One region of the Streptomyces sp. NBC_00376 genome, then DNA from elsewhere that is predicted to be linked to it. Evidence: riboswitches for the same ligand, from Rfam matches in the RefSeq annotation. Region 1 holds a riboswitch; each other region holds the start of a gene.
What was found. Region 1 has a riboswitch for cyclic di-AMP ahead of OG842_RS34280 (C40 family peptidase). Riboswitches for the same ligand answer to the same signal wherever they lie in the genome.
Positions count from the first base shown of each region.

Region 2: linked by a shared signal. The riboswitch ahead of OG842_RS05420 (M23 family metallopeptidase) and the one ahead of OG842_RS34280 (C40 family peptidase) in region 1 are both predicted to bind cyclic di-AMP.
Region 3: linked by a shared signal. The riboswitch ahead of OG842_RS02950 (transglycosylase SLT domain-containing protein) and the one ahead of OG842_RS34280 (C40 family peptidase) in region 1 are both predicted to bind cyclic di-AMP.

Region 1 is NZ_CP107960.1:7,626,851-7,634,556, reverse strand. Features, by position in the region: gene OG842_RS34290 (ATP-dependent Clp protease proteolytic subunit) at 324-959, shown strand; gene OG842_RS34285 (hypothetical protein) at 967-1,275, shown strand; cyclic di-AMP (ydaO/yuaA leader) riboswitch at 1,677-1,849, shown strand; gene OG842_RS34280 (C40 family peptidase) at 1,853-2,326, shown strand; gene OG842_RS34275 (LysE family translocator) at 2,371-3,003, opposite strand; gene OG842_RS34270 (LysR family transcriptional regulator) at 3,076-4,014, shown strand; gene OG842_RS34265 (ATP-binding protein) at 4,051-4,482, opposite strand; gene OG842_RS34260 (helix-turn-helix domain-containing protein) at 4,687-5,547, shown strand; gene OG842_RS34255 (DUF397 domain-containing protein) at 5,573-5,779, shown strand; gene OG842_RS34250 (8-amino-7-oxononanoate synthase) at 5,867-7,009, opposite strand; gene bioB (biotin synthase BioB) at 7,152-7,706, shown strand, end outside.
Region 2 is NZ_CP107960.1:1,175,024-1,182,729, reverse strand. Features, by position in the region: gene OG842_RS05430 (tyrosine-protein phosphatase) at 1-676, opposite strand, end outside; gene OG842_RS05425 (alpha-galactosidase) at 902-2,998, shown strand; cyclic di-AMP (ydaO/yuaA leader) riboswitch at 3,296-3,452, shown strand; gene OG842_RS05420 (M23 family metallopeptidase) at 3,456-4,388, shown strand; gene OG842_RS05415 (SGNH/GDSL hydrolase family protein) at 4,578-5,420, shown strand; gene OG842_RS05410 (STM4011 family radical SAM protein) at 5,470-6,348, opposite strand; gene OG842_RS05405 (STM4012 family radical SAM protein) at 6,357-7,706, opposite strand, start outside.
Region 3 is NZ_CP107960.1:618,349-626,054, forward strand. Features, by position in the region: gene OG842_RS02930 (APC family permease) at 1-828, opposite strand, end outside; gene OG842_RS02935 (hypothetical protein) at 1,177-1,497, shown strand; gene OG842_RS02940 (TetR/AcrR family transcriptional regulator) at 1,510-2,001, opposite strand; partial or broken gene OG842_RS02945 (FAD-dependent monooxygenase) at 1,991-2,296, shown strand; gene OG842_RS02950 (transglycosylase SLT domain-containing protein) at 2,342-2,830, opposite strand; cyclic di-AMP (ydaO/yuaA leader) riboswitch at 2,833-2,988, opposite strand; gene OG842_RS02955 (ABC-F family ATP-binding cassette domain-containing protein) at 3,550-5,208, shown strand; gene OG842_RS02960 (hypothetical protein) at 5,235-5,543, opposite strand; gene OG842_RS02965 (DUF305 domain-containing protein) at 5,708-6,382, opposite strand; gene OG842_RS02970 (hypothetical protein) at 6,486-6,866, opposite strand; gene OG842_RS02975 (heavy metal translocating P-type ATPase) at 7,029-7,706, opposite strand, start outside.

The DNA of each region.
Region 1 (7,706 bases):
CGAGCAGGCCGCGCTCGAGTCGTGTCACAGGCAGCTGCACGAAGCGACCGCTGCGCGTTCCGCCGCGTACCAGCCATGCAGTGCTGCGGGGCACCCGGCGGGTCGAGGCGCCTGATGATCAAGACGCTTAGAGAGATTGTGAGATATCCGCCCTCAGCGAACGGCTAAAACAGCCTCTTACCTGGGACTTTTAGTGGATCACCAGGATCATTCCTCCATCCTAACCTTCTGTACGTCCTGTACATTTTTCACGGAAACCGGTGCGGCCCCGTGCAGCGCCCGTACAGACCCCGTGCAGCCCCCGGAGGAAAGGCATCGCCATGCTGTTCCAACCCACCGCCCGTCACGTACTGCCCGAGTTCACCGAGCGCACATCCAACGGGACCCGCACCCTCGACCCGTACTCCAAGCTGCTCTCCGAACGGATCGTCTTCCTCGGCACCCCGGTCGACGACGCCGCGGCCGGCGATCTGATCGCGCAGCTCATGTACCTGGAGCACGACGCCCCGGACCGGCCCGTATCGCTCTACATCAACTCGCCCGGCGGCTCGTTCGGGGCCATGTCCGCGATCTACGACACGATGCAGTACCTCGATTGCGAGGTGGAGACCTACTGTCTCGGCCAGGCCGGTTCCTGCGCCTCCGCACTGCTCGCCGCTGGCGCTCCCGGCCGGCGGCACGCACTGCCCGGCGCGCGGGTCGTCGTGCGGCAGCCCGAGCTCACCGAGCCGGTGCGGGGCCGGCCGTCCGACCTGGAGATCGAGGCGCGGGAACTGGAGCGGGTCCGCGCGATGCTCACCGCACTGTTGACCCGTCACACGGGCCGCACCGAGGGGCAGATCACCGCCGACACCGAACGCGACCTCATCCTCGACGCGGCGGGCGCCAAGGCGTACGGGCTGGTGGACCACGTCCTGGAGAGCCGGAATTCCTCACTCCCGCCGCACGGCGCGAGGTGAACGCCCGATGCGGCCACCGGAGTTCCCACCCCTGCCCGCACTGACCCGCGCCGAGGGGGAGTTCATCGACCACTACCTCGAAGTCCTCGACCAGGTAGGCCGGATCAACCCGGCCCGAGGCAGCGACACCTATGGCGCACTGCGCGCCGCACAGGCACTCGTGGCGCGGTCACGGGCGCTGCGGGACGCCCTCGCCTTGATGCACGAGCGCGGCGAGGCACACATCCACGCCGCCACGCTCGCCCGGGCGCTGCGCGTGCTGGACGGGGAACGGCGGGCCGGACGCGTCACCGTACCCCCTGCACCGGGCAGTTGACCGACTCCCGCGCCCGCGTGCCGGCGGCGGGGCCCGCCCAACTCCCCCTGCCTCGCCGTCCGGCGGCCCTTCACCCAACTCCCGTACTCGACACGCCCGACGGCCTCACCGAAAATCCTCGCTCGTTCGGCGTAGGAAGTCCCTCTCCCGAGGGACCATTCAACTTGCGTTTCGCGCGTGAACAGTGAGCGGAATCCTGCCTTCCGTGCCTGGTACGAACCCCTTCCGGATCACCGGCGGAGCGTCAAAAATCACCATGCCCACCCGAACGGATCAGTCGTGAGGAGCCTCACAAATCCCTGTTCAAGCTCGGAAATCCGGCAGCCGGTAAGTCAAGATCCCTGGGACGACAAGCCCCCGCCACCGCGGCGGGGCGGTCCGGGCGGACGCCGAGTCCTGCCGCCGTCCGGATGCCTGGTCGACAGAAGTGGATCGGCAGGAGTGGAGGACCCGAGCACAACGGGTCGACCTGAACACCGGTCGACCCTCGGGGTGAAGCCGCCGAACGCGGCCGGGCAACTTCGCCAGCCCGAACCCGACAGGTCATCCTTCACAGGCGGCTGACGAAGGGTTGCGCATGACTGCGCAGGTTCATGTCCCGTCTCTGCTCGTCCGGGCCGGTACGGCCTCGGTTCTCACACTCGCCGCCGTCGGCGGCACCATGTTCGCCCCGGGCGCCGCGACGGACGCCCAGGCGGCGACGCTGTCGATGAAGGCGCTCAAGATCGCGGCATCGAAGAAGGGGTCGCCCTACGGTTGGGGGGCCACCGGCCCGAACCGCTTCGACTGCTCGGGGCTGACGCTCTATTCGTTCAAGAAGGCGGGCAAGAGGCTTCCCCGCACGGCCCAGCAGCAGTACAACCGGACGCGGCACATCTCGGCCTCGCACCGCAAACGCGGCGATCTGGTCTTCTTCCACTACGGCCGCAGCGTCTACCACGTGGGGATCTATGCCGGTAAGGGCAAGATCTGGCACTCGCCGAGGACCGGCTCCGTGGTGCGGCTGGAGAAGATCTGGACCAAGAGCGTCTACTACGGCCGGGTCCGCTGAGGCGGGGCCCGTCCGGCGGGCCGGGGCCGTCGCCCCTCCCGCGCTCAGTGCGGCAGCGGGCCGGTCACCAGCACCAGCCCCAGCGCGGTGAGCGCCGCGCCGCTGCCACCCTCGATGGCGCGCGCGGTGCGCGGCCGGCGCAGCCACCGCCCCAGCCGGTCCACGAGGAGCGCCACCGCCGGGAACCAGACCAGCGCCATCGCGACGACGATCGCCGCGAGCAGCAGGGTCCTGGGCAGCGGCGGCTGCCCGTCGGGGACGAACTGCGGCAGCAGGCTGAGGAAGAGCACCGGCGCCTTGGGATTGAGCGCATTGGTCAAGAAGCCCTGCCGCAGCGCGCGCACGCGTCCCCGGTCCGCGGGCCGGTCCTCGGGACCGTCCCCGTCCGGGGCGCGGCGCCGGGCCGCGCGCAGGGCGCTGATGCCGAGGTACAGGACATAGACCCCGCCGAGCAGCTGGACGGTACGCAACAGGGCGGGCACCGCCACGAGCACCGCGGCGAGCCCGGCGACGGCCAGGGCGGTGTGCACCAGCAGGCCGCCGGCCACGCCCAGCGCGCTGGCCACCCCCGCGCTCCGGGAGGCGAGCGCATTGCGTACAACGACGGTGAAGTCCGCGCCCGGCAGCGCGACCATTCCTGCGGCGACCCCGGCGAAGGCGATCAGTTGTGCGTCCATGGGTCCACCCTGACCCGACAGAGCCTTTAGCATGTACTTGGAATCTTCTGGGTCTGCCAAAAGGAACGCTTAATGTACGACCCGACACGGCTGGCGGCGCTGGTGGCGGTCGCGGAGGCCGGATCGATCACCCGGGCCGCCGCACGTCTGGGCTACACCGCGCCGGCCCTCTCCCAGCAGCTCGCCAAGCTGGAGCGGGAGGCGGGCGCCGCACTGCTGGTACGTCACCACCGAGGGGCCCGGCTCACGGCCGCGGGCGAACTGCTGGCCGGACGCGCCCGGCGCGTCCTCGACGAGATGGACCAGGCCCGCCATGAGCTGGCCCGCCTCTCCGGACTGTCCGGCGGACGCCTGCGGGTCGGCACGTTCACCACGGCGGGCATCCATCTGCTGCCACCGGTGCTGAGCGCCTTCCGGCGTGCCCACCCGGATGTGGAGCTGGCGGTCACCGAGTACGAACCGCCCCAGGGGGTGGCGGCGGTGGCCGCCGGCGAGGTCGATCTGGCGCTGACCCATGTGTACGAGCCGGCCGCCGCGACGCCCTGGCCCGCCGGGGTCTTCGCAGAACCGCTGCTGGTCGAGGAACTGGTGCTGATCACGGCGGTCGGCCAGATGCTGTCCGAGGGCAGCGGGAGACTGCCGGTGACCGAACTGGCGGGCCGGCCGCTGATCAGCAGCGCGCCCACGCATCCGCCGCGACGCGGGGTGGAGCAGGCGCTGGCCGAGGCCGGGGCGACACCCGCCGTGGTCTGTGAGTCGCCCGGCTATGCGCTGGTGTGCGCGCTGGTCAGTGCGGGCATCGGGATGGCAGTCGTCCCGGAGATGGTCGCCGCGATGTCACCCACGCCGCTGTCCGTACGGCGGCTGGATCCCGCCTCCTTCCGGCGGACGATCTCGGTGGTGCACCGCGGTGACCGGGCGAGCGCCGCGGCGGCGACGCTCCAGGCCCTGTTGCGCAGCGGGTTCGGGAAGGCGGGCTCGGCGCAGCGGCTGGTCGGCGAAGCGGGGTGACCGCGTCGGTGCGGCGAAACGGGATGAGCACGTCGGTCAGCTCTGCACGGGGATGCTCCATGGAAGCGCGATCCACACCGTCTTGCCGCCCTCGGCGGTGGGGGTGACGGTGAGTCGGCCGCCGCATTCCTTGGCCAGACAGCGGATGATCACCATGCCGCGGCCGTTGTCCTGCTGAACGGCGGCGGGCAGCCGCCTGGGCCAGCGGGGGTGACTGTCCGTCACCCCGAGGTGCAGCTGCTCCTCCCGCTCCAGCCGGAGGTCCACGGTGAACGTGGGCGACTGCCCGAAGGTGTGCTGGACGGCGTTGGTCGCGAGCTCCGAGACAATGAGCTGGATACTGTCGGCGAAGTCGGTGCCGGTGGCCAGACCCCATTCGGTGAGCACCCGGGCCACGTACCTGCGGGCCGCCGGGACCGAGACCGGCTCGCTCGGCAGAGTGAGGTTTGCTTCCTGATGGTCTGCCATGGCGAGCCGTCCCTTTCCCACCCGAACCGACCCGCGATCGGTACAGGTTGCGCTTCGCGCCAGATTGCCATCGATGCTGCCTTCTGGGACGGCGATCCACCAAGATATGCATATATCTATCGCTCAAAGCGGTGAACCCTGCCACGCAAGACCTTATGCGGGCGGCACACTGTCCGCTCGGCAGAAGAGGGAGGGAGGCCGCGGATGCAGCACGGCCCTGCGGTTCGACGCCGCAAGCTCGGGGAGGAGCTCCGGAGTCTGCGCCACGCGTCGGGACTGACCAGTCGGGACGCGGCGCGGATGCTCGGCTGGCACCAGTCGAAGGTGAGCCGGATCGAGACCGGGATGAGCGGGGTGCAGCCGGCCGATGTGACCCGGCTGCTGGACATCTACGGCGTGGACGACCCCCAGTTGCGGGATCTCCTTGCCGCACTGGCGGGTTCGGCGGGTGGTGGCGGCACCGGATGGTGGCATGCCTATCGAGGTCTGATCCCACCCCAGTACCGCGACTTCATCAGTCTGGAGTCCCAGGCGCGGACCGCGCGCACGCTGGAGACCTCGGTGGTGCCGGGTCTGTTGCAGACGGCCGAATACGCGCGTGCGGTGACCCGGGCCTCGTTGGACGGGCTGCCGGCCGGCCAGCTGGACTCCCTGGTGGAGGTGCGGCTCGCCAGGCAGGGGGTGCTGCGGACCGATCCGCCGCTGCGGCTGAGCGCGGTGCTCGACGAGGCGGTGCTACGGCGCGAGGTCGGCGGCTGCCGGGTGATGCGGGAGCAGCTGCGCCATCTGACCCGGGTGGCCCAACTTCCCCATGTGCAGCTCCAGTTGCTTCCGTTCTCGATGGGCGCCTATGCCGGCCTCACCGGGCCTTTCGTTATCTTCTCATTTCCGAGCACTTCTGATCTGGATGTGGTTGTTCTCGACCATTTGACGAGTAGCCTCTACCTGGAGCGGAAAGAAGACCTTGAGGCGTACAGCTCGGCCTTCCGCACGATGCAGGCTCACGCGCTGTCGCCGGAGCACTCGTTGGACCTCATCGCCGCGATCGAACGCGACGGTCAGTGACCCCGGACCGCCCGAGGGGGGCGTCATGTCGGATTGCCTCGCACAGCACGGCTTACGGTGGCGGCGCAGCAGCCGCAGCACGGGTATGAACAACTGTGTGGAAGCCGCACCGTTCGGTGACGGGCGGCTGGCCGTGCGGGACTCCAAGGATGTGTCCAGACCACCGCTGCGGTTCTCCGCGGCGGCCTGGACCTCGTTCGTCGTCGGCCTGCACCGGGGGCCGGCCGGCTGACGGGAGCGGTCGAGACCCCTCCGGTCGGCTGACGGAAGCGGCCCGGACCTCTCCGGTCGGCCGACGGAGCGGTCCGTACCTCGCCGGTCAGCCGGCGGGAGCGGTCCGCCGCACGACCGACACGGCGGTGGCGATCTGGTCCTCGGTCAGGTCGGCCCGCGCCGTCAGCCGCAGCCGGGACACCCCGTCCGGCACCGACGGGGGCCGGAAGCAGCCCACCACGATTCCGGCGGCACGGCAGTCGGCCGCCCAGCGGACCGCCGCGTCCGCCGAGGGGGCGCGCACCGAGACCACGGCGGCGTCCGGTCGCACGGCGGTCAGGCCGGCCCCGGTGAGCTGCTCGTACAGCTCCGAGGCAACCGCGCGGGCCCGGGTGGCCCGTTCCGGTTCCCGGCGCAGCAGCCGCAGGCTTCCGAGTGCGGCGCCCGCCGCGGCCGGCGCAAGGCCGGTGTCGAAGATGAACGTCCGGGCCGCGTTGACGAGGTGTTCGATGACCCGGGCCGGGCCGAGGACCGCTCCGCCCTGGCTGCCCAGGGACTTGGAGAGGGTGAGCGTGGTGACGATTCCTTCGTCGCCCGCGAGACCGGCGGCGGCGAGCGCCCCTCGGCCGCCGTCTCCCAGCACGCCCAGGCCGTGTGCGTCGTCGACGAGCAGTGCGGCGCCCTCGGCCCGGCAGACTCCGGCCAGTTCGGGCAGCGGTGCCGCGTCGCCGTCGACCGAGAAGACCGAGTCGGTGACGGCCAGTGCCCGTCCTCCGTGCGCCTGCAGGGCCTTGCGTACGGCCTCGGGGTCGGCATGCGGAACGACGGCGGTTCCGGCGCGGGAGAGCCGACAACCGTCCACGATCGAGGCGTGGTTGCCCGCGTCGGAGACGATCAGCGAGCCAAGGCCGGTGAGCGCCGTGACGGCCGCGAGGTTGGCCGCATAACCCGATGACAGCACCAGGGCCGCTTCGAAACCGCAGAATTCGGCCAGTTCGCCTTCGAGTTCGGCGTGCAGTGCGGTGGAGCCGGTGACCAGTCGGGATCCGGTCGCGCCCGCACCCCACTCGCGCGCGGCCTCGGCGGCGGCGGCGGTGACGTCGGGGTGTCGGGTCAGGCCCAGATAGTCATTGCTCGCGAGGTCCAGAAGTCCGGACGCGGCGGGCCGGGGGCGCAGGGTCCGGACGAGTCCGGCGTCCGCGCGGCGGCGCGCCTCGGTGTCGATCCAGTCGAACGGGTCGAAGGGCATGAGCAGTCCCTTTTGTAGGCAGCTCACAGACCCTAACCGTGGTTGCAACAGGTCATGGTGTGGCAATACACACACCCTCGGCGGGCTCTGTTGTCCGGTTCCTCCTTGGCTGCGGGCCGTGCCGTAGGCCAGGATCTTGACCATGGACCTCCTGAACACGCTGGTGGACAAGGGGCTGCGGCGCGAGCTGCCGACCCGCGAAGAAGCCCTCGCCGTACTGGCGACCTCCGACGACGATCTGCTCGAAGTGGTGGCCGCGGCCGGAAAGGTGCGCCGTCAGTGGTTCGGGCGGCGCGTGAAGCTGAACTATCTGGTCAACCTCAAGTCCGGTCTCTGCCCCGAGGACTGCTCGTACTGCTCGCAGCGGCTCGGCTCCAAGGCCGGGATCCTCAAGTACACCTGGCTGAAACCGGACGAGGCGTCGAAGGCCGCCGCCGCCGGGGTGGCGGGCGGCGCCAAGCGGGTGTGCCTGGTGGCGAGCGGCCGCGGTCCGACGGATCGCGATGTCGACCGGGTGTCGGAGACCATCGAGGCGATCAAGGAACAGAACGAGGGCGTCGAGGTGTGCGCCTGCCTCGGTCTGCTCTCCGACGGACAGGCCGACCGGCTGCGTTCGGCGGGTGCCGACGCGTACAACCACAACCTCAACACGTCCGAGGGAACGTACGGGGACATCACCACCACCCACACCTACGCG
Region 2 (7,706 bases), 6.5 Mb from region 1:
GGGCGCCGAAGAGCGGGTTCAGCAGTTCCATCACCTCGGCCGACATGCCGTCCGCCGAGGTGTCGCTGCGCCGCACCTTGTAGCGGCGGTGGGCGTCGTTGGACTTCAGGTAGTCGGCCTCGATGGCCTCGCGCTCGACGCCGACGGCGAGCAGTGACACCGCGATCGACAGCCCCGCCCGGTCCTTGCCCGCCGCGCAGTGCATCAGGGCGGGCACGCTGTCCTCGGCCAGAGCGTGCAGCACCCGGCTGTGCTCGGCGGTGCGGTCCCGGATGATCGAGCGGTACGAGGCGATCATCCGGTTCGTCCCCTTGCCGTCGCCGAGGATCGAGCGCAGCTGCTCGACATCGCCGTCGCGGACCATGTGCCAGAACTGCGAGCCGTCCGCCGGGTCGGAGAGCGGGATGCTCACATTCCGTACGCCCGGCAGCTCGACGTCCAGCCCGTCGAGCCGGCGGTCGGCCGCGTTGCGGAAGTCGAAGACCGTGTGCAGGCCGAGGCCGCCGAGGAACGAGGCGTCCTCGGCGGTGGCGTGCGCGAGGTGACCGCTGCGGAAGAGCCGCCCGTGCCGCACCCGACGCCCGTCCACGGTGGGCAGCCCGCCCACGTCGCGGAAGTTGCGGACACCCGCCAGTTCGGGTTCCGTCGACGGGATCTGCGGCAACTGCTGCGTCACGGTGACTCCTGGAGTGTCTGATGCCGGCGCGAGTCGCAGGCAAGGCCACTCCCGCGACGATACGACATTGATTCTTCAGGCAATCATCTCGGCCTTTCCCTGTCGATACCCGGGCGAACTCCGGTTCTCCCGCATTGAATCCGCCCGGCCAATTCCTCGCCGGGCCGTTGCCCGCACCCGACCGATGGTCGATGATGTGCGGAACTGTTCGAATGTGGGGATGCGATGATCGAGACGGGCAAAACCGGCCGGACCTGGCTGCTCACCGGGGCGAGCAGCAGCTACGCACTGCGACTGACCGAGCAGGACGAGTTGGTCCATCTGCACTGGGGGCCGAGGATCGGCCTCGCGGCGGCCGAGGCGCTGGCCGCCGCACCGGAGCTGCCCTTCAGGGCCTTCGAGTCCCACCTCGACGGCCGGGAGGAGTATCCGGTGGAGGGCGGGCCCAGGTTCGTCCGCCCGGCCCTCTCGGTGCGTACCCCCGAGGTCCGGGGTACCGAGTGGGCCTTCGGCGCGGCCGAGGCGGACGGGGACGAGCTGCGGATCGGTTTCATCGACTCGGTGCACCGGCTCGCCCTGACCCTGCACTACCGGATGCGGGACGACTCCGACGTCGTGGAGCGGTGGGCCACCGTCGCCCACGCCGGCCCGGACGGCCCGCCGCTGGAACTGCTGCGCGCCGACGCGGCCGCCTGGTCGCTGCCCGCCCGCGACGGCTGGCGGCTGAGCCGGCTGCACGGGCGCTGGGCGGCGGAATCACGGCTCGAACGGGCGGAGCTGATCCATGGCGAGAGCGTCATCTCCAGCAGGCGGGGCCACACCGGCCACCAGTTCCTGCCCTGGGTCGCGCTGGACGCCGACGGCGCCGCGACCGAGGAGAGCGGCGAGGTGTACGGCTGCGCACTCGGCTGGTCCGGGTCGTGGCGGATCTCCGTGCAGCGGCTGCCCGACGGGCTCGTACAGATCACCGGAGGCGCCGGCTACGACGACTCCGGACTGCTGCGGATGGCGCCGGGGGAGTCGTACACCACGCCCGTCTTCGCCGGTCTGTGGAGCGGGCAGGGGTTCGGCGGGGCGAGCCGCGCCTGGCACGCCTGGCAGCTGGCCCATGTGATCCCGGACGCGGCGAACCTGCGGCCGGTGCTCTACAACTCCTGGGAGGCGACGGGCTTCGACATCTCGCTGGACCAGCAGCGGGCCCTTGCCGAGCGGGCCGCGGCGATGGGCGTCGAGCTGTTCGTCGTGGACGACGCGTGGTTCGGGCAGCGGACCAGCGACCGGGCCGGGCTCGGTGACTGGACACCGAATCCGGACCGCTTCCCCGGCGGGCTGAAGCCGCTCGCCGACGAAGTGCACGGGCTCGGTATGCAGTTCGGTATCTGGGTCGAGCCGGAAATGGTCAATGCCGACAGTGATCTCTATCGCGCGCATCCCGACTGGGTTCAGCACTTCCCCGGGCGGGTGCGGACGGAGTACCGCAACCAGCTGGTGCTCAATCTGGCCCGCCCCGATGTGCAGGCATATCTCTGGGAACAGCTGGACACACTGCTCACCGAAACTCCGGTCGACTATGTGAAATGGGATTTCAACCGCTGCTTCACCGACGCGGGCTGGCCGGGCGAGGGGTACCCGCAGAAGCTGTGGATCGAGCATGTGGACGCCCTGTACGCGCTGATCGACCGGCTCAGGGCCGCGCATCCCGCGGTCGCGTTCGAGTCCTGCTCGGGCGGCGGGGGCCGGATCGACCTGGGGATCCTGTCCCGTACGGACCAGGTGTGGACCTCCGACAACACCGACCCGCTCGACCGTCTCGCCATCCAGGAGGGCTTCGGGCACCTCCACCCGGCCCGGGTGATGGCCGCCTGGGTCACCGACAGCCCGAACGACCAGCTCAACGGCAGGGTCAGCTCGCTGCGCTTCCGTTTCGTGAGCGCGATGGCCGGTGTGCTCGGGGTCGGTGGGGACCTCACCGAGTGGAGCGAGGCGGAGCTGGCGGAGGCGCGGACCTGGGTGGACCTCTACAAGGAGATCCGGCCGGTCGTGCAGCAGGGCGAGCAGTACCGGCTGCGTGCGCCGCGCGGCTCACTGAGCGCGGTCCAGTACGTCCATGGGGACGACGCAGTGGTCCTGATGTGGTTGGAGGCGCAGCGGTACGGGGAGCGGCCCCCGGTACTGCGGCTGCGCGGGCTCGACCCCGCGGCGACGTACACCTGCCTGGACACGGGGGCGGTGCACCACGGTTCGGCACTGCTGCACCAGGGGCTGCACACCGGGCTCCGGGGTGATCTCGACGCCCGGGTGCTGAGGCTCCGACGGGGATGATGAGAGGCATATGTCCGTAATAGGGGCATATGCCCGAACATGGCCTGCTTATAAGGGACATGGGGGATGCCTCGTGAGCGGGATCATATCCGTGACGGTGTGTGGCGACGGGAGAGTCGGGTAATCCGTGCGCCGCGCGGAAAGCCAAGATCCTTAATCCACGGAGTGTGACCGGAATTCCGCGCCGATTTCCCCGGCGCGGATTCCCGTGTGGAACCCGTGGCTTGTTCTCGTCATCCCGACTCGCTTACGGTCACCGTCAATCCGGTCGGACCGCCTAATCCTGCCGCCGTCCGGAATTCACATCCACTCATCGCGTGGCAGGAGCGGGGGAACCAGGTAAGCCGCCGACCGGAGAAATCCGGCCGGCTCGGGGTGAAGTCGCGCTCAGCGCGGCCGGGCATCTCCAGCCCGAACCCGACAGCTCACCTCGCAGGCGCCGGAGAGGAAACACGCCATGCCCATATCGGGTAAGCACCGTCGTTCGAAGATCAGCACGATCGCCCGTGGCGTCGCCGCGGTGAGCGCCGGCGGCGCCGTCGTCGCACTGCCGCTGCTCGGCGCCACCGGTGCCCAGGCCGCGGAGCAGGCCGCCCCGGCCGCCGCGCCGCAGTCGGCTGCCGCCACGCACGCCGCCCCGGCCGCGCAGAAGCAGGCCGCCACCACGACGTACTCCGTCGTCTCCGGCGACTACCTGTCGAAGATCGCCGCCGAGCACCAGATCAAGGGCGGCTGGCAGAAGCTGTACCAGGACAACCGCACGGTCGTCGGCGAGGACCCCAGCCTGATCTTCCCTGGCATGAAGCTGACCCTCGGCGTCAAGGCCTCCGGCAACGCCGCGCCCACCGGCGCCGGCACCGGCTCGGCCCTCCCGTCGAAGGCGCCCTCGGTGGTCGTCGAGAAGTCCGCCCCGGCCAAGTCCTCCGCCGCCGCCCCGGAGTCCAAGGCCCCGGCCTCCGCCCCGGCCGTCACCCAGAACACCGGCTCCGGTTACGTCCACCCGGTCCCCGGCAATCACACCACCAACTACCGCGCCTCCGGCTCCAACTGGTCCAGCGGCAGCCACACCGGCATCGACTTCCCCGTCGGCACCGGCACGAGCGTCAAGTCCATCACCTCCGGCACCGTCGTCGCCGCGGGCTGGGGCGGCGCGTACGGCAACCAGGTCGTCGTCAAGCACGCCGACGGCCACTACTCGCAGTACGGCCACCTGTCCTCCATCTCCGTCTCGGCGGGCCAGGCCGTGAGCACCGGCCAGCAGGTCGGCCTCTCCGGCGCCACCGGCAACGTCACCGGCCCGCACCTGCACTTCGAGGTCCGCACGGGCCCGGCGTACGGCTCGGACATCGACCCGATCGCCTTCCTGGCCTCGCACGGCATCTACGTCTGAGCCGAACGGCCGGGCAGCTGAGCGACAAAGCATGACCTGAGCAACACGGAAGGGGCGGTGCGCGGCGGCGCACCGCCCCTTCTGCTTATTCCCCCTTTACCAAAAACTGACCGGGTGGTCTATCTCACCACCCGTCAACCCTTTATTACGGTCGCGTAGGTCACATTCGGCGGTGCAGGATAAGCGTTTGTGGCAGACGATTCGAGAAAAAACCAACGTGGCGTCAACAACCGACAGGGCGTCATCGGGTCGTACGCGGCGATCGGCGACAGCTTCACCGAGGGAGTCGGCGACCCCGGCCCGGACGGGACCTTCGTCGGCTGGGCGGACCGATTCGCGGTACTTCTCGCGGACCAGCTCCCGGACCCCGATACGACGGGCGCGGAAGGCTCCGCGCACGGGAATTTCAGATACGCCAATCTCGCCGTACGCGGACGCCTCCTCGACCAGATCGTCGAGGAGCAGGTGCCGCGCGCCAAGGAGCTCGCACCCGACCTGGTGAGCTTCTGCGCGGGCGGCAACGACATCATCCGGCCGGGCACCGACCCCGACGACGTGGCCGAGCGCTTCGAGCGCGCGGTCGCCGAGCTGACCGGGGCGGTCGGCACGGTCATGGTCACCACCGGCTTCGACACCCGCGGCGTTCCCGTGCTGCGCCATCTGCGCGGCAAGATCGCCACCTACACCGCCCATGTGCGGGCCATCGCCGACCGCTACGACTGCCCGGTCCTGGACCTGTGGTCGCTGCGGTCCGTCCAGGACCGGCGTGCCTGGGACGACGACCGGCTCCACCTGTCGCCCGAGGGACACACCAGGGTCGCGCTGCGCGCCGCCCAGGTCCTCGGCATCGACGTACCGGCCGACCCCGACCAGGAATGGCCCCCGCAGGCACAGCGCGGCACCCTCGAAGTACGGCGCGACGACATCCACTGGGCGCGTGAGTACCTGGTTCCGTGGATCGGCCGGCGGCTGCGCGGCGAGTCCTCCGGCGACCACGTCGAAGCGAAGCGCCCGGACCTCCTGCCGCTCTAGACGGCGGTCCGGGTCCGTGGTGCCGTCGCCCGCCGGACCCGCCTGAGCCTCAGGCGGGTCCGGCGAGCGACGGCACCACAGCCGCCGGGATCCGCTCCAGCACACCGCCCGCGAAGACGTCGTACAGCGGAAGCGTCTCCAGGTGCACGTACCCGATGTGGCAGTCGCAGACCGCCAGCGGACAGGCCCGCGGACCGAGCGCCCGCCGGTAGCTCCCGTCGTAGAGATTGCCCAGCTCCGCCGGTACGAAATGACAGCGGCGCACGGTGCCGTCACCGTCCACCGAGATGACCGACTCACCGGTCCGGCAGGGCAGCCCGGCCGACCGGTGCGGATGCCGGCTGTACGGGAAGAGCGGGTCGATGGCCGTCCAGCGGTCCGCCTCCTCGTCCGTGTACGTGTGCCCCTCCGCGGCGTTCACCCAGAGATAGACCTCGTCCGGCAGCTCTGCGCGCAGCCGTCGCGCCTCGTCGAGGTGGTCGTCGAGCCCGACCACACCGACGCTGTGGCGGATGCCGAGCGCGGTCAGCTCCCGGCATTTGTCGAGGAACCGCTCGTGCGGCGTCTGCCCCGGGTGGTACGTGCACCACAGCGCGATCTTCTCGCGGCCCGCCCCACCGGCCTCGGCCAGCCACCCCGTACGGCTGCTGATGTTGGTCTGGATCGCGACCCGGCGAATGTGCGGCAGCTGCGCCAGCTCGACCAGGGCACGGCGGTACCAGGAGCGGACCAGGCCCTCGCCCCACGGCGTGAACAGGACCGAGATCCGGTCACCGGTCTGCGCCGCGGCCCACGCCGTGAACCGCTCCAGTGCGGCCCGGTCGGCGCGCAGCTGCTCCCGGCTGTCGCGCCGCTTGGCGAACGGGCAGTACGGACAGTCGTAGTCGCACGAGGAGAGCGGCCCGCGGTAGAGGATCGTCAGGTCCATCGACGCGCTCACTTCAGTTCGTACGCGGCCATCGCGGCGCGCACCTCGGGGGAGAAGAGTTCCGGGCCCAGTGCGTCGGAGTGGGCCAGGCCCTCGGGGGAGAGCCGCAGCCGTCCGGACGCCACGGCCGACGCGTCGAGCCAGCCGCGCGCCTCGAACCGGGCCAGCTCGAGCGGGAAGTCGTCGGCCGGTGAGGTGCCGAACCGCTCCCGGTAGTCGGCCAGTGGCAGCCCCTCGGCCTGGAGCACCGACTGAAGCAGGTGGCGCCGGCGTGCCTCGTCGCCGTCGACGTACCGTCCGACCTCCGCGTGCGAGAAGTCCTCGGCGGCGGTGTAGCCGTCGATGATCGCCCGCACCTCCCGCATCTCCACCGCGTAGTCGAAGGAGTAGTGCAGCTTCGTGGTGTACGAACGGGCGCCGCACCCCAGGCCGATCATGCCGTCGGTCTGGCAGGCGTAGTCGTCGGGCCCGTCCGTCCGCGGGGCGTCGGCGCGTCGGAACATCCGCATCGACACCTGCTCGTAGCCATGGGCCAGGACGTGGTCCCGGCCCGCGCGGTACAGCCGCAGCCGCAGCTCGTCCCAGGCCGCGTCCGCCGCGGCCTCGCTGTCGGCACCGAGCCGGCCCAGTCCGGTCAGGGGGCGCACGTACAGCGGATAGAGGTACAGCTCCTCCGGCCGCCAGCCGAGCGCCGCGTCCAGCGAGGTGCGCCAGCTCTCCTCGGTCTGCCCGTCGATGCCGTAGATCAGGTCGATGTTGAGGACCGGGATGCGGGCTTCACGTATCCGGTCCAGCGCCGCCTCCACATCGGCACGGCGCTGCGGGCGCACGGCGGCCCGCGCCTCGGCCTCGACGAAGCTCTGCACCCCGATGCTGATCCTGGTCGTCCCGCGGTCGGCGAGGACGCCCAGCCGGTCGGCCGTCGCGGTCGACGGCGACGTCTCGACCGAGAGCGGAACGGACCGCAGGTCGGCGCCCATCCGTTTCTCCGCGATGTCGCAGAGCCGCTCCAGCTCCGCCGCGGTCAGGAACGTGGGCGTACCCCCGCCGAACGCCGCCGCGGCGAACCGCACCGGACCGTCGTCGCCCAGCGCGTCCCGGACCGCGGCGGCCTGCCGGTCCAGCGCGTCGAGGTACCGGGTCGTCAGCTCGCCGGGGGCACCGATCCGGGTGAACAGATTGCAGAAGCCGCAGCGGACCTCGCAGAACGGGATGTGCAGGTAGAGCGAGAGCGCGTCCTTGCGCTCGGCCGCCCACAGCTCGCGCAGCCCCGGCCGGTCGGCGAGCGGCCGGTATGCGGTCTTGTGCGGGTAGGCGTACACATAGCTCTGGTACGGCCGGACGGCCGGTGCGGCGGT
Region 3 (7,706 bases), 7.0 Mb from region 1:
CAGTGCCGCCAGGTCTGGGGCGCCCAGCGTGATGGCGATGACCGGGACGAGGATGACCGCCGTGGAGATGGCGAGGGTGGCGAGCACGGTGCGGGCCACGTTGCGCCGCGGGTTCTCCAGCTCCTCCGAGAGGTAGACGGCCGTGGAGAAGCCCTGGGTGATGAAGAGCGCGATGGCGAGCCCGGAGACCACCATCATCGCGGTGACGGTCGAACTCCCGCCGCCCGACGAGGCGACCGAGCCGTGCACCAGTGCCAAGGCACCGCGCTCGGAGTGCGCGAAGCCGAGTACGGCGACGACGGCCGCCGCGATCACTTCGAGGACCAGGAAGATGCCGGTGATCCACGCGTTGGCACGCAGGTCCAGCAGACCGGCGAGGGTGGCGAGCACCATGACGCCGGCGCCCGCGACGGAGGCCGGGATGTGCACGATGGGAGCGAGGTAGTCGGCCGTTCCCATGGCGATGACCGGGGGCACGATCATCACGACCAGCAGCGAGAGCACGAAGACGAGCCACCCGGCGAGCCGCCCCGCCATGGTCGACACCATGGCGTACTCGCCCCCGGCGCTCGGAATGAGCGTGCCCAGTTCCGAGTAGCAGAAGGCGACCGCGATACAGAGCAGCGAGCCGATGGCGATGGTGAGGGCGGTGTACGTGCCGAGGCTGGAGAACAGGTCCGGCACGACCACGAAGAGGGTCGAGGCGGGCGTCACGCAGGAGAGGGTGAGCAGTGTTCCGCCCACGACGCCGATGGAACGCTTGAGCTTCTGTGGGGTGGGGCCGGTCGCTGGTGCGAGCGCCTGGGGAGCGCTGAGCGTTTCGGTCATCGTGCGGTTCCGATCAACAGGTGCGGTGTTCGAGCGCGGGAGCGGTATCGCCTCCAGACGAGGACGTGGTGAGTGGTTTCGTCACTCCCAGCGCGACATGCAATCCTGACGTGATCCGCAGGTCAATAGGTGTTCACCTTCGGAATTCGTTGTTCCGAGGGCCCTATTCGACGATTTGGCGCTAACAACGCGTCAAAGCACGGGGATCGGGGGGTGCGGGAACCGCAGCCGGACCCGGTGGAAAGTTTCCCCCATTTCCAGCATCCGGAAGGGCGGGGCCGCCGGACCTGGGCCGAAGTGCGGGGCTCACGGGTCGCGCAACCGCTGTCGTGGTGCCAGCCTGGAGACATGGCTTGGGCGTCATGGACGACTTGCGGTGTGTTCTCGGGACGCGGTGGCGTGCTCACGGACGAGGTGGGTGTGCTGTCCGGGGACCTGACCGTTCACACGACCTGGGCGGATGACTCGGCCCAGGTCACTGTGCAGTACACCGGTGCGATCGACTGGTTCACCATGTCGGGCAGTCCGGTGCGGTGCTGTTCGGAGGAGGACAGCCGTAGCCTGCACGACGCGGTGGTGCAGGCGGTCCGGGGCGGGGAGGCGGCGACCGTTCCCGTACTGCCCCGCCGCGAACCACGGCGACAGGCGGCGGAACCCGCCCAGGAGTGACGCGGCCCGGCATCACCCCGGGGCGTCGCGGCCATGCCCCACATCGGAGCCGGAGTCACGGAGGGCCGCGGCGACCAGCCCCGAGATCTCGCCCCTCGACACTCCCCCGCCGCCCACCAGCCGGTCGAATACCAGCCCGTCCACACAGGCCAACAGCGTGAGCGTGCGGCCTTCGGCGTCGGCCACCCCCCGCGCACGCAGGAAAGCCCGCACGGCGTCACGAGCCGCGTTCTCCCGCGGCACAAGAATCTCGCGCAGCTCCGGGTGGCGCATGCTCTCGACCGCGCACGCGTAGCGGGCGAGCGACCGCTGCCGCCCCGCTCCCGTCAGCCGCCGCTCGACGAAACCGGCGAGCCCGTCCGTCAGTTCACCGGCGTCGCGCATCACCGGCGCCCGCTCGCCGGCCGCCTGGAGTTCCGCCTGGTCGTGCGCGACGAGCCGTCTGACGAGCGCGGTGAGCAGGGCCTGACGGGTGCGGAAGTACGCGGAGGTGGTGCACGCCATGACCCCGAATCTCGGCCAGGGGGCCTGCCAGGCACTGGAGGACGCGGCGACACTGGCCGCCGCGCTGTCCGGCGAAGCGACCGTCGAGTCGGCGCTCGGCCGCTACGACGCGGAGCGTCGGCCCCGCAGCCAGTCGGTCGCGCGGGCCGCGCGGCAGGCCGGCCGGATGGGCCAACAGCTGTCCCACCCGGCGGCCGTCGCGCTGCGCAACGCGGCGATGCGTCTCGCACCGTCCCGTGTCACGATCCGCACGATCCTCTGCCACGCCGACTGGACACCCCCGAGGCCGGGCTGACCTCGGGACGGAGCACCCGGCCGTGCGGCAGCGGTGTCGCGTACGTCAGTAGGCCCCGAAGACGTTGTCGATGGAGCCGTACCTGGCGGCCGCGTAGTTGCACGCCGCCGTGATGTTGGCGACCGGGTCGTAGCTGTCCATCGAGGTCCCGGGCACGTGGTAGGCCCGGAACGTCGGATCGATGATCTGGAGGAGACCCTTGGACGGCGTCCCGGCGGCGGCGTTCGAGTCCCAGTTGTTGATGGCCCGGGGGTTGCCGGACGACTCGCGCATGATGTTGCGGTGGATGCTGTTGTAGCTGCCCGGGATGTTGTGCTCGGCCATGACGGCCAGCGACTCCTTGATCCAGCCGTCCAGATCGTTGGCGTACTGCGCTGCCGGTGCGGCGACGCCGGCGGACTGCGCCGGAGCCGCCGAGGCGGTGTGGGCGCCGAGCAGCGGCAGCAGGAGAGCGGCGGCGCCCGTGCCCACGGCGATGAAACCGCGGGTCAGCGGGGTGGACTTGCGACGGCGGTACGTACCCGTTGCGGACATGGTGGATTCCTCTCCGTCGCCTGCGAGGTGAGCTGTCGGGTTCAGGCTGGAGATGCCTGGCCGCACACGAGCGCGGCTTCACCCCGAGCCGTTCCGGATTCCGGACCGGCGGCTTACCTGGGTCCCCCGCTCCTGCCGTGCATGGGTGGTCGGATGGCCGGACAGCGGCAGGATTCGGCGTTCCGTCCGGATTGACGGTGACCGTAGGCGAGAAGAGCCGAACGGGACAAGACCCCAATTTCCGAATGCAATTCACCCACAAGATCGATTAACGGGAATTTCGGTAATCCACCTCACACCGCACGACCCGCTCCCCTTGCGCGGAAAGGGAACCGATCCATGAGGCACAGCATCCCGCGGGCCGAACGTGACTCGCGCCACGAATTCACAAAAGCGGGCATTTCGCCCAGCGGCCGCCGAGGCCCGGTGACATTGCCTTTCCGCCCCCCGGTCGTTACAGTTTTGATGTCCTGTTGTCTCCGATTGAGGTGGACGTTGCGCATCTGAGGTTCGCGAACATCACGCCGTACGGCTTTGCCCGTGCGCCCGTCACGCAGTAGCAGTGCTTCGCACTGCCCGTGACCCCGCGTGGATGCGACCTCGGTGCATGAGCCGTCCCTCGATCTTCAGGACCGCCGCATCTCCCTCCGCTCCCCGGTCGCCGCGTGGTGCTCGCATACGAAGCCCCCTTCACTGCGCTTGCGAATGCGAGGAACACCATGGCGACACCCACCACCCCCCACGCCTCCCTCACCTGCTCGGCCCTGGCCTTCCGGTGGCCGGACGGCACCACCGTCTTCGACGGGCTCTCGCTCAGCATCGGCCGGGGGCGCGTCGGGCTCGTCGGCACCAACGGCGCCGGCAAGTCCACCCTGCTGCGGCTGCTCGCCGGTCAACTGCGCCCGTCCCAGGGGGCAGTGACCGTCGGCGGCAGCCTCGCCCACCTTCCGCAGAACATCACCCTCGACACCACGCTGCGGGTGGACCGGGCCCTGGGCATCGCCGAGCGGCGTGACGCGCTGCGCGCCATCGAGGCCGGGGACGTCGACGAGAAGCACTTCGAGACGATCGGCGACGACTGGGACGTCGAGGAACGGGCCCTGGCGACACTGGGGTCGCTCGGCCTCGGCGGCATCGAACTGGACCGCACCGTGGGGCAGTTGTCCGGAGGGGAGACCGTCCTGCTCCGGCTGGCCGCGCTGCTGCTGGAGCGCCCCGACGTCCTGCTCCTGGACGAGCCCACCAACAACCTCGATGTGTTCGCGCGCCGCAGGCTCTACGAAGCCGTCGACTCCTGGCGCTCGGGCGTACTGGTCGTGGTCAGCCACGACCGGGAACTGCTGGAGCGCGTCGACCGCATCGCCGAACTGCGCACCGGTTCGGTGAACTGGTACGGCGGCGGCTGGTCGGCGTACGAGGAGGCCGTGGCCGCCGAGCAGGAGGCCGCGGGGCGGATGTTGCGCGCCGCGGAGGCCGATGTGCGCCGCCAGAAGCGTGAACTGGAGGAGACACAGGTGAAGCTGGCCCGGCGCCAGAGGAACGGCCGGAAGGCGGAGGCCGAGGGCGGCCTCCCGAAGATCCTGGCAGGCCGCCGGAAGCGATCGGCACAGGAGTCGGCGGGCAGGCTTCGCGGCGTCCACGAGGAGCGTCTCGACGAGGCGCGCGAACGCCGGGAGGAGGCCGCCGACGCGATCCGCGACGACGCCGAGATCCGCGTGAGCCTCCCGCACACGGCGGTGCCCACCGGGCGCACCGTGCTGCGCCTGAACGGGCTGCGCCCGCGGTTCGGCAGGCTGCGCGAGGGCACCCTCCAGGTGAACGGGCCGGAGCGCATCGCGCTCGTCGGCCGCAACGGCGCCGGCAAGACGACGCTGCTGCGCACGCTCACCGGTGAGCTGGCCCCGTTGTCCGGCGATGCCAGGACCTTCGTACCGGTGCGGTTCCTGCCGCAGCGGCTCGATGTGCTGGACGACGGACTGAGCGTCGCGGCGAACGTGGCCCGGATGGCGCCCGGGGTCACCGACAACCACATCCGCGCCCAGCTCGCGCGCTTCCTCTTCCAGGGCAAGCGCGCGGAACAGCCGGCGGGCACACTGTCGGGCGGCGAACGCTTCCGTGCCGCCCTCGCGGCGACGATGCTCGCCGCACCGGCCCCGCAGTTGCTGATGCTGGACGAGCCGACCAACAACCTCGACATCGCCAGTGTGCGGCAGCTGACCGGTGCGCTCGACTCCTACGAGGGCGCGCTGCTGATCGCCAGTCACGACCTGGCCTTCCTCGAATCGGTCGGTGTCACCAGGTGGCTGCTGGTCGGGGAGGAGCTGCGGGAGACCGGCGCGGAGGAGGTGGCCGAACTGCTACGCGGCCCGATCGGTTGATGCCCGGGCTGTCGGCCTCGTGCGCCTCACAGCCGCCGGACGCGCAGCACGCCGGTCAGCATCGGGAGGGTGAACTCGCCGCGGGCGGTCTCGGGTCTGCTTGCGAGGAAGGCACGGATCCGGCCCAGCAAGGCCTCTCGCTCCGCTTCCGGCATGACGAGCAGCCCCGCCCGCGTCGCGACGGTCGCGACGCGGGAGTCGGCGGTGCGGTGCTGCCCGTGCGGGAACCCGGTCTGCTCCGGGGAGCCGAACCGGGCGGTGCTCGGCGTACGCGACCGCCGCCGCGCCGAACGACGAGGCGTGAAGCAACTGTTCGTCACGATCCATGCGGTCACGCTAACCGCGCTGTCGGCGGGTCGACTACCTCCTGGCCGCAAGTCCGGCAGCGGCGCCGGAGGGCCGCCGGCCGAACTGCGGTCGCTGGGACGTGCCCGTACCGGCCGGACCGGGAAAAGGGGTGCGAGCCTTCGTACGCCGGCGGCCCGCACCCCTGCCGGGGTCAGAGCCTGTCGATGATCTTGTTCATCTGCTCGATCTCGGCGGTCTGGGCCGTGACGACGGCACCGGCGAGCTTCTTCGCCTCGGCGTTGTCGCCGTTCTTCTGCTCGTCCTCGGCCATGGTGACGGCGCCCTGGTGGTGCCCGATCATGAGCTGGGCGAACTTCTTGTCGAAGTCCTTGCCCTTGGCGGCCGCCAGATCGCTCATGTCCTTGCCGGACATCATTCCGGGCATTGCCGAGCCGTCCGAGCCGTGATCCATCCCGGGCATGTCACCCATCGAGGACGAGGACGAGGGCAGCGGCTTGCCCCACGACGTCAACCAGCCCTTCATCGTGTCGATCTCGGGGTCCTGGGCCTTCTCGATCGCGGTGGCCAGCTTCTTGATCTCGGGGTCGGCGGCGCGGCCGTCGGCCAGCTTCGCCATCTCGATGGCCTGCTGGTGGTGCGGGATCATCTGCTGCGCGAACTTCGCGTCGGCATCGTTGAACTCGGCGCCGGGGGTGGCCGGTGCGGAGGCACCGGCCGAGCCGTGGTCCATGCCGGGCATGGACGAACCGTCGGACTTCGAGCCGTCGGAGGAGCCACAGGCGGTCAGTGCCAGAACGAGGGCGGCGACGGTGCCGGCGGCCGCGCGGGTGCGGCGGCGGGCGGCGGAGCAGCGGGAAGCGGACATCAGAAATTCTTTCCAGGTGGGTGCGCCACGTCCGTGGCGCGCGAATGGGGCAGGTTCGTCCAACCGGTCCGGCCTCGAAGGGCCGTGGACCGGCGGATCCCTGTCACGTCCGCGCGATGCACACCTGGAGCAGCAGCCCCCTGCCGGCCAAGGGCGGTCCCCGCCGGGCCGGTCCGCGTACGGCCGTACGGCGCCCGGCGAGTGTCTGAACCGCCACGAGCGCCAGGCCCAGCGACATCAGCAGCGGCAGCACCCGGTCACGGGCATGGGTGAATACGCACGACTCGCCGTTCATCGCGGGCATGGCGGCAGCCGCCTGAGCGGAACCGTGCCCGGCCTCCATGGCCGCGTGGCCGGCGGTCGCCTGCATGGACCCTGGCGCGGGTGCGGCCGCCGTGACGGTCACCGCGTCGTGGCAGCCCTCCGCGGCGCTCGCGGGTGCTCCGTGCATGAGGAACAGCCCGAGCAGGACGGCACGGAGCACGAGCAGCCGGGACGCTCCCGGTGTGCGTGTCCGTCCGCGATACACGGCTGCCTCGATTGCTCGCTCGTACGGGTGGTCGTACAGGTCGACGGGTCCTGCGGTGCATGCCCGACGATACCCCCACCGGGTTTCCCGTTCCGTACTGCCCCGCCTGCCCCGGGTTCAGCGTTCGCGCTCGGCGCGCGTCCAGGCGGCGTCGCGGAGCAGGCGAAGGCCGTTGAGGCCGACGATGACGGTGGAACCCTCGTGCCCGGCGACACCCAGCGGGAGCGGCAGCGTGCCGGCCAGGTCCCAGATGACGAGGCCGGTGATGAAGACGGCCGCGATCACCAGGTTCTGCACGACGAGGCGGCGGCACCGCCGCGAGAGCGCCACGGCGGTGGGGACGGTGGCGAGTTCGTCGCGGACGACGACGGCGTCGGCGGTCTCCAGGGCCAGGTCGGAGCCGGCCCTGCCCATGGCGATGCCCGTGTGGGCCGCGGCCAGGGCCGGGGCGTCGTTCACGCCGTCCCCGACCACCAGCACCTTCCGCCCGGCGCTTTCCATCGCCTTGACCGCGTGCACCTTGTCCTGCGGCAGCAGACCGGCCCGGACGTCATCGATGCCGACCTCGGCGGCCAGACGGGCGGCGGCACGAGGGTTGTCCCCGGTGACCAGCACCGGTGTGCCGCCGGTGAGTCGAGTGAGGCGGGCGACGGTGGACCGGGCGTCGGTGCGCAGCCGGTCGGCGATGCCCAGGACGCCCACGGGTGTGCCGTCGAGCACGACGAGGGCGGCGGTGCGGCCGTCCTCCTCCAGTTGTACGGCGAGTTCGGCGGCGGCCCCGGCCTCGGCCTCGCC